3 regions of the Staphylococcus parequorum genome follow, and region 1 is predicted to be linked to each of the others. Evidence: riboswitches for the same ligand, from Rfam matches in the RefSeq annotation. Region 1 holds a riboswitch; each other region holds the start of a gene.
What was found. A riboswitch is a leader RNA that binds a small molecule or an ion and turns the genes downstream of it on or off. The one in region 1 is predicted to bind S-adenosylmethionine.
Positions count from the first base shown of each region.

Region 1 (3,284 bases):
CTATGATTTAGTTGAGCAAGCTTATAATGAATTAGGTGGTTTAGATAATGTAACCCTTGTAGCAGGACACCAACAATACAGAGATGATTTAAAAAGTTTCGATACAGCTTCATTTACTGAAACATTTGAAACAAACGTTTATCCTATATTTTGGACAGTTCAAAAAGCACTAGATTATTTACAACCGGGTGCTACAATTACGACAACATCATCCGTGCAAGGGTATAATCCAAGTCCTATCCTACATGATTATGCAGCATCAAAAGCAGCAATCATTTCATTAACTAAAAGTTTATCAGAAGAATTAGGTGCCAAAGGTATTCGTGTGAATTGTGTAGCACCTGGGCCATTTTGGTCACCCCTACAAATATCTGGCGGACAACCACAATCGAAGATACCTACATTTGGTCAAAAAGAAGTGTTAGGTAGAGCAGGGCAACCTGTTGAACTTTCAGGAGTATATGTACATTTAGCTGCTGAAGAGTCGAGTTATACGACTGGGCAAGTTTATGGTGTAACAGGCGGAACTCAGTTAGACTAATGATATCAAAAGTTAGTAATCTCTTATAGATTATCTAGCTTTTATTTTTTGAAGGGTATGGTAATAAAATATGAAACAATTTAAAGCAGATACACTCTCTAAAAAACAAAATTATAAATTATTGAGTGGGAGTATAATTCCAAGACCGATTGCATTTGTTACTTCTCAAGATAAATCAGGTCATTTAAATGCAGCGCCATTCAGTTTCTTTAATATAGTGAATAGCGCACCGCCAATGATTATGATTTCTACGGTCCGTTCAGAAGGTGAACGAAAAGATACCTCAGTAAATATCGAAGAAACCGAAGAATTTGTCGTTCATATTACTGATGAAACAATTGTTGAAGAAGTTAATAAAACGGCAGCACCAATAGAGCGTAAGCGTAATGAGCTAGAAAGAACAAATTTAACATGTATTGATTCAGAACTTGTTTCTGTCCCAGGGATACAACAAGCAAAAGTCCGCATGGAATGTAAATTAAACAGAATTATTCCATTGGGCGATCCACAAGAAGGTTCTGATTTAATTATTGGTGAAGTCGTTATGTTCCATATCGATGATGATGTATACTTTGAAGATAGTAAAATTGATGCTCAGGCATTAGCAGCTGTCTCGCGCTTAGCCGGCAATGACTATGCGTCGTTAGGAGAAACATTTACGATTGTGCGACCTACTGAATAAGGTGTCGCACTTTTTGTATATAGCGTATGATTGCAAAGTAATGTTGACAAACGTGCTTTAACGTATTAAGCTAAATCAGTATTTGACGAATTACAGTTGAAAATGTACTGTAATAGAACAATTTAATAACTTATCTAGAGAAGTGGAGGGACTGGCCCGTCGATACTTCGGCAACATGATGATGCGTGTGCCAATTCCAGTAGCATAAATGTATGCTAGAAGATAAGAATGAAAACACAACGTTTACTCTTTTCTTCAATAGAAAAGAGTTTTTTTATTTTCAAAAAGGAAAAACAAAGAAATAGCGATGAGTAAATTTCACGCTTTTACCCTTATAGAAAGTTGGTTTTGTATGGAGAAGATAAAGAAAGGTAACGCTTGGGCATTGATTCCATTGCTCGTATTTGTAGGCTTATTTTTAGGTGTAGGTATTGGTACGGGTGATTTTTCAACAATGCCTTTAAATGTAGCAATTTTAGTAGCATCTATTGTAGCTTTGATTTTAAATAGAAAAGAAACGTTTCATAAAAAAGTGGAAGTCTTCACAAAAGGCGCGGGTCATTCAAATATTATTTTAATGATGCTCATCTTTATACTGGCTGGAGCCTTCTCTCAAACTACTGAAGACATGGGTGGCGTGCAATCTACAGTTAATTTAGGATTGTCACTTATTCCAGAAAATTTAATTATCGTAGGCTTATTTATTATTTGTATGTTTGTTTCGCTTTCAATGGGTACCTCTGTAGGTACAGTAGCAGCAATAGCGCCTGTTGGATTTGGATTGAGTCAAGCAACTGATGTCTCAGCAGCTATTACGATGGCTACGGTTGTAGGTGGTGCAATGTTTGGTGATAATTTATCAATGATTTCAGATACAACAATCGCAGCTGTACGTACTCAAAAAACAAAAATGAGTGATAAATTTAAAGTGAATATTAAAATTGTGTTGCCAGGTGCTATATTTACGATTATAGCTTTGTGGTTTTTAACAAATGGAGCACAAATTGATGCAACTAAAAGTTATGACTATAACATTATCAAAGTCTTACCTTATTTAATGGTACTGATATTAGCATTAATTGGTATTAATGTGATTATTGTACTTATAGGTGGTATCGCATTATCAGCAGTAATTGGCCTTATAGATGGATCATTTGGTTGGACGGGATTATTAGGATCTATTTCAAAAGGTATTATTGGTATGGAAGATATAGCGATGATTGCCTTACTTATCGGAGGTCTTGTAGCACTTATTCAACATAACGGCGGTATTACATGGTTACTTCACTTTGTTCGTAATAGAGTGAAATCAAAACGTGGCGCAGAATTAGGTATAGCTGGGTTAGTCAGTGCAGCGGATATTTCAACAGCGAATAATACGATATCGATATTGATGGCTGGTCCACTAGCAAAAGAAATTTCGGAAGAATACGATGTAGACCCAAGAAAATCTGCAAGTATTTTGGATATGTTTGCGAGTTGTTTCCAAGGACTCTTACCTTATAGTCCACAGTTAATTGCAGCAGCAGGTGTGGCATCTATATCTCCATTTGAGTTATTACCTTACTCTATTTATCCTATGATTTTAGGAGTTTGTGGTTTGATTGCAATCTTCTTTAACTTACCAAGATTAAATAAAAAATAAGGGGTTAAAAGGGAAGGAGAATCAGTGCATTGTTTGTATCTGATGAACCTCCCTTTTTATTATGTTGGAATATAATGTAATTTTATAAAAAGTTCTTAAATACATGTTTTTACGGAAGTGACGTTTAAAATTTTGACGTTTACTGACTATTGACGATAAAATATAGAAGTTGATCGTTTTAAAGTAAAGACTAGAACATTTTATGATTCATATGATTATTGTTTAGAAGTCTTGTAGAATAGGTTAGAATAGAATTAAGAGTGAAAGTAGGTGAACAATCGTGGGTAAATATAATGTTGAAAATGAATACGTTGAGATTCGACTTGAACGACTATTTAAAGTTGAACCAGAATTATTATATCAAGCATGGACAGATCAACGTTTTCTTAAACAATGGTTTATGACAACAGATAGAA
Region 1 covers NZ_CP150682.1:1,039,405-1,042,688, forward strand. The annotation lists gene AAA453_RS04755 (SDR family oxidoreductase) at 1-541, shown strand, start outside; gene AAA453_RS04760 (flavin reductase family protein) at 612-1,223, shown strand; SAM riboswitch class I at 1,351-1,452, shown strand; gene AAA453_RS04765 (Na+/H+ antiporter NhaC family protein) at 1,576-2,868, shown strand; gene AAA453_RS04770 (SRPBCC family protein) at 3,149-3,284, shown strand, end outside.

Region 2 (3,284 bases), 770 kb from region 1:
TTTCAAACGTGATAAAAATGCTAAACCAGAATTAGTGCATACACTAAATGGTAGTGGGTTAGCAGTGGGACGTACATTTGCAGCAATCGTTGAAAACTATCAAAACGCAGATGGTTCTATTACAATACCTGATGCTTTAGTTCCATTTATGGGCGGTAAAACAGAGATCCGTCCTGTAAAATAAAATTAAATAAGTATGGCTAAAAGAGCGTAGCAAAGACCTTTGTTGCGCTCTTTATTTATATCGAGGTGGGGTAGGGGAGGGGTAAAATTAAGTGGATTTATAAAATTATGTAAGTAACATCAATGGTTTTTCATGTGAAAAATAACAGGTAAGTCTAAAATATTTCATAAGATTCAGAAAAGTTTAAAACGTTGATAAATAAGATTTTTAAAACAGAGGGTTGTCTTCCGTCACACAAACGGAATGCTAAAGTGATTGAATATAACGCCTAATTTATATTAAACTTAAGCTATTGTTTTTTAAAATTAAAAATGAAAGGAGTGAGGTAATGGAAGCGCATGTAACTTTTAAGCAAGGTGTGAAAGAATGTGTTCCTACATTATTAGGATACGCTGGGGTAGGGCTGTCTTTTGGAATTGTTGCTGTAGCCTCAGGATTTAGTTTGCTTGAAATTATCTTACTCTGCTTACTTGTATATGCTGGTGCTGCACAATTCATCATTTGTGCATTAGTCATCGCAGGTACACCGATTTCTGCGATTGTGTTAACAGCATTTATCGTAAATTCCAGAATGTTTCTACTAAGTATGACGCTTGCACCGAGTTACCAATCATACGGCTTATTAAATCGAATAGGACTTTCAACGCTTATTACAGATGAAACGTTTGGTGTAGCAATTACGCCACATCTTAAAGGAGAAAAAATTAACGATCGTTGGTTATATGGTTTAAATATCACAGCTTATTTGTTTTGGACATTTGCATGTGTTATTGGTGCTATATTTGGAAAATACATAAACAACCCAGAGACGTTAGGTTTAGATTTCGCTATTGCTGCGATGTTTATCTTTTTAGCTGTGTCACAGTTTGAATCAGTTCAACGCTCTCGCATCAAGACGTATTTTGTATTGATCATTACTGTAATTGTGATGATGCTTCTTCTAAGTCTCTTTATGCCGTCTTACGTGGCAATTATTCTTGCTTCTACGGTAGCAGCTGGACTCGGGGTGGTGATGGAACGATGACAACAACGACGCATATGCTTATTATTATTTTGCTTTGTGGTATTGTGACATGGTTTACACGGATTATACCGTTTTTACTTATATCTAAAATTAAACTATCTGAAAGAGTTGTAAAATGGTTGTCGTTTATACCAATCACGTTATTTACTGCTTTAGTTATTGATGGTTTGATTGAACAACAAGATGGCATGATGGGTTATAGCATTAATGTGCCGTTTCTAATTACGATGGTCCCGACAATAGTGATTGCAGTTATCACACGTAGTTTAACAATTACAATCATAGGTGGCATTATTATTATGGCTGCATTAAGATGGGTATTTTAATTATTTCATTGATGTAAATCATTTTATCCGTTAGAATGACAATAATTAGAAAATTCCGACATTTTTTAAAAATGAATGGATTGTTGGAACATCAATAGTAGTAATGTAGTGCAATACAATTAAAATAAATCTTATTTCGAGAAGCTAAGGGATTTGGCCCAATGATGCTTCAGCAACCGGCTAAATAAAGTACGGTGCTAAAACCAACGATATAGTCGAATGATAAGTAATTTTCAACTTCTTACTTATTGAATAGTGAGGAGTTTTTTTACTAAGTAGGAGGTAAGTCATGACGAATTATACGGTTGATACATTAGAATTAGGACCATTTACAACAGAGTCAGGAGAAACGATCTCAAACTTAAAATTACGTTACGAACATGTTGGATTGAAAGGTCAACCTCTTGTGGTCGTGTGTCATGCTTTGACAGGAAATCACTTAACATATGGCACAAATGAACAACCTGGATGGTGGAGAGGTATTATTGATGGTGGTTATATGCCGATTAATGATTATCAGTTTTTAACTTTCAATGTAATTGGTAGTCCATTTGGCTCTAGTTCTGCGCTTACGGATGAAGACTTCCCAGAACAACTGACTTTGCGTGATATTGTGCGTGCAATTGAATTAGGTATTGAGCATTTAGGCTTTGAACGTATTAATATACTTATAGGTGGCTCTTTAGGTGGCATGCAAGCAGTAGAGTTATTATATAACCGTAAATTTGAGGTTGATAAAGCAGTTATACTTGCTGCTACACAGAGAACATCTTCATATAGTCGTGCATTTAATGAAATTGCGAGACAAGCGATTCATTTAGACCATGAACAAGGTATGAGTATCGCAAGACAACTCGGCTTCTTAACATACCGTTCGTCTAAAAGTTATGAACAACGCTTCTCGCCAGATCAAGTGGTTGCATATCAAAGGCACCAAGGCGATAAGTTTATGAAACACTTTAGTTATGCATGTTATTTAACACTGCTTGACGTCTTAGACAGCCACGATGTGGATAGAGGGCGTGATGACGTGGACGAAGTGTTCAGCAGACTGGATACTAAGATTATGACAATGGGCTTTGCGGATGACTTACTTTATCCTGATGATCTTGTTTATGCAGTTGGCCAACGATTCAAATACCATAAACATTTCTTTGTACCTGACAATGTAGGGCATGATGGGTTTTTAGTTAATTTTAATGATTGGGCACCTAATTTATACCATTTCTTAAAGGTTTATAAAATCAAGCGTAAATGAGCGTGACTGTACTATAGAATGTTAAATTTAGGACGACACAGCAGAATCAGAATAACCAATAGGACCTACAAAGTAGACTGACTGCTTTGTAGGTCCTATTTTTTCTGGGAAAACACATGGAAATAGCTGTGATCTTGTGAAGTAATAGGGGATTTAGCTGTCTCAATATCAACTGAAAGGATGAATATTAGTTTATCTTCGAATAGTTGAATGTGTAGCGTATGTTTAACTTCTATAGAAATGAGTTGGCAATAATTGTATAAAAGTTTTAAAGAGGTTAAAATAAAAGTTATAGTCAAAAATAGTATGGGAGTGGCGAATTTGTTTTCAAAAATATATCCTAAGGCAACTATACTTAGTATAATCACGCTAGTCGTAGTAGCTTTAGCTTTACATATATTACCACCGCTTGGGCTTGTATTGAGTTTGTTTGCGACAATTCCAGGCATTATTTTATGGCATAAGTCTGTAGAATCATTTGGTTTAACAGCA
Region 2 covers NZ_CP150682.1:269,155-272,438, forward strand. The annotation lists gene serS (serine--tRNA ligase) at 1-184, shown strand, start outside; gene AAA453_RS01260 (AzlC family ABC transporter permease) at 513-1,208, shown strand; gene AAA453_RS01265 (AzlD domain-containing protein) at 1,205-1,534, shown strand; SAM riboswitch class I at 1,663-1,763, shown strand; gene metX (homoserine O-acetyltransferase MetX) at 1,824-2,792, shown strand; gene AAA453_RS01275 (DUF2232 domain-containing protein) at 3,099-3,284, shown strand, end outside.
Region 2: another riboswitch for S-adenosylmethionine. It lies ahead of metX (homoserine O-acetyltransferase MetX); the one in region 1 lies ahead of AAA453_RS04765 (Na+/H+ antiporter NhaC family protein).

Region 3 (3,284 bases), 1.4 Mb from region 1:
AATGGTATCGCTCTGAATAAGTTTACGATAAATGAAACTACACTATAAAAGACTCTTGCAACTGGTGATTTACTTTTAGCTGATAAGAAGAGTAAAACACCTAAAATCAGTCCTAAAACAAAAGCAAATGCTGTTGCTATTACAGTCATATAAATTGTTTCATATGTTGCTAACCAAACTTCGTCCCAACTGATATTTGGCATAGTAACCATCTCACGGAGTATGTCACCAAACGAATTACCCATGCTTTAACACCTCCACTGAAACGTGTTGCGCTTCTAAATCGTTTTTGAACTTTTCGAATTTTTCTGAATTTACTGTTGGTAAATGTACTACTAAAAAGCCGATTGAACCATCTTTCGTATGTTTAATATTAGCTTCCAATATATTTACATCAATATTATGCGTCTTAGTTATGTATGATACTAACGGCTCCGTAGTATTGCTTCCTGTAAAATTCAAGCGAACTACATAATCATTTTCCTTTAATGATATTAAATCTGTGATAGATTCATCAAAATCATCGTCTAAATCATCTTTCACAAAGCGTTTTGTTACTGCATGTTGTGGGTTTTCAAAGACAGTTGTAACCTCGCCTTGTTCAATTACACGGCCACTTTCCATAACAGCGACTTCATCGCAGATACGTCGAATGACATGCATTTCGTGTGTAATGATTACGATTGTTAAATTTCGTTCTTCTTTAATCTTTAATAATAATTCTAGAATTTCATCGGTCGTTTGAGGATCTAACGCACTTGTTGCTTCATCACAAAGCAATACAGTAGGTTCATTAGCTAATGCACGCGCAATACCGACACGTTGCTTTTGACCACCTGACAATTCCGATGGATATGCATTTTCTCTTCCTTTTAGTCCTACCAATTCCACTAATTCTAAAGCACGTTGCTTCGCTTCACGACGCGAAACACCAGCAATTTCTAGCGGGAATGTAATATTATTTAATACATTTCGTGACCACAGTAAATTAAAATGTTGAAAAATCATGCTCACTTTTTGACGTTTTTTTCTTAAATCTGATTTAGATAAATCACCAATCTTATCTCCATCAATAATTACGTCACCTGAAGTAGGTTGCTCGAGATTGTTCAAGAGTCTTACTAAAGTACTTTTCCCCGCTCCTGAAAAACCAACCACTCCAAAGATTGAGCCTGATTGAATGCTTAAATCAACATGATCTACAGCTAGTACGTCGTGTTTTTTTGTTTTGTACCTTTTGACTATTTGATTTAATTCAATCATCACACTTGCCTCCTTGTATTACACTATCAATTAAAAAATGCTTCCCCTTTTATGCAGTGAAGAAAAGAGAAAGCATTAATCGCTTCTCTCATCTCCCAAAGTTAATTATAACTTCATGTGAATTGGCACCATTTCTGATTCAGACGGTTGCCGGGCTTCAAAGGGCACATCCCTCCACCACTCTTGATAAGAGTATCATTTATTTAATTATTTTTAATCCTATCATCGCACTCATGTTTCGTCAATAACTATTTTAAATTTTCTAACAAATAAGGAACAGATTGAAATGCGTAAATTCTTTTCTGTTCTTTACCTTTAGACATCAGCATGAGCACAGGTACAGATTGTATTTCTTGCGCTTGGCTAAAATCAGGATGAAAATTCAAATCTATTTTCGTAATTGGTAGCTTCAAAATTTCATTTGCTATATCTAACATGCGTTCTGAAACTTTACAAGTTCCACACGTTGGTGTATAACCAAATATTAAATATTTTTCTTTTTCTTCATGTTCGTGCACATCTGCACGGTGTTCACTTGTTACATTCATGTTAATAAACTTACCCTTTCAGCTATATAATCTAATTTTGCTTTAGCTACTTTTTCTGCATCTTTTACAGAAAAACCATGTTTTCGCAGTACTCTGGATAAATATGGTTTAGGGCATCTAGCAACCTCACAATATTGTCTATCTATGCGTATATGTTTACTTTCACTGAGATATCGTTTGAACCATTTCCGTATCTTTTCACCTTCTTTATCTGAATCCACAAGAATATACACTTGTTTATCATATAAAGTTTCAACCATTTCATCGATTTTATCAATGCCCATAGTACCGTTCGTACATATGATATCAATTGGCTGATCAATAACTTGCTTTACCCGTTTCTTGTCTGACTTGCCTTCGACAATGATCACTTGGTTTAGTATCGTCATGACATCCACCCTCTAAATGTTGATAGTTGTTCAATCTACTTAGTTCTTCACAATACTTAGCGACTATAAACATAATTTACATATTCCTAATCTTATCTTATTATTGAAAATGATTTTTGTCATTTAAAGACATCTAATCAGATGATCTTTTTCTTATATAATATCTGTTCTTTAGTTCTACTAAGCTAGGCTCTACTATAGCTCACTTTATACATGTTTATTTTTGACAAAAAGCATATAAAATAAATATTCTTATTAAAAAAACCCCAAGATAATCAATATCATGGAGTTCGCACTTTATTTTTTATTCACCAATCATTTCTGAGTATTGCTCAGCAGATAATAATTCATCTAATTGACTTTGATCGCTTAATTCAACTTTTACCATCCATGCTTTATCGTATGGTGATTCATTTACGAATTCTGGGCTGTCTTCTAATTCTTCGTTAGACTCGACAACTTTCCCAGTAACAGGTGCGTAAAGTTCTGAAACTGTTTTTACCGATTCAACACTACCAAAAGTTTCACCTTCGTTAATGTCATCGTCGACTTCTGGTAATTCAACGAATACGATATCTCCTAATTCACCTTGAGCATATTCAGTTATACCAATTGTTACTGTATTGCCTTCAATTTTAACCCATTCATGTTCTTTAGAATATTTAAATTCACTCGGTACTGCCACAAGAATCCCCTCCTAAATGATTTTACATATTAATGATGCCATATGAAAAGCTTTCAAGCAACTATTTCTCGATAACATAATTCAATCAAATCTTTTTCATAGCAATAGATGAAGCGTTTACACAATCACTATTATAACCACTTATTTAATTATGAAATTAAAATTTATTTTATAACCAAGTTTCCTTATATTGGTCTTCTTTAAATCCAACTGTAACTTTATTTCCTGAAATAGCTAGTGGTCTTTTAACTAACATACCATTTGAAGCCAATAAATCTAACTTTTCATCATACGTTAAATCTTTCAACTTATCTTTCAATCCAAGCTCACGATATTTTGCGCCATGTGTGTTAAAGAGTTTGTTAACATCAATTTCTGTCGCTTCAATAATATCTTTAA
Region 3 covers NZ_CP150682.1:2,437,585-2,440,868, forward strand. The annotation lists gene AAA453_RS11930 (methionine ABC transporter permease) at 1-245, opposite strand, end outside; gene AAA453_RS11935 (methionine ABC transporter ATP-binding protein) at 238-1,263, opposite strand; SAM riboswitch class I at 1,349-1,456, opposite strand; gene AAA453_RS11940 (thioredoxin family protein) at 1,512-1,811, opposite strand; gene AAA453_RS11945 (toprim domain-containing protein) at 1,808-2,200, opposite strand; gene gcvH (glycine cleavage system protein GcvH) at 2,505-2,885, opposite strand; gene AAA453_RS11955 (arsenate reductase family protein) at 3,055-3,284, opposite strand, start outside.
Region 3: another riboswitch for S-adenosylmethionine. It lies ahead of AAA453_RS11935 (methionine ABC transporter ATP-binding protein); the one in region 1 lies ahead of AAA453_RS04765 (Na+/H+ antiporter NhaC family protein).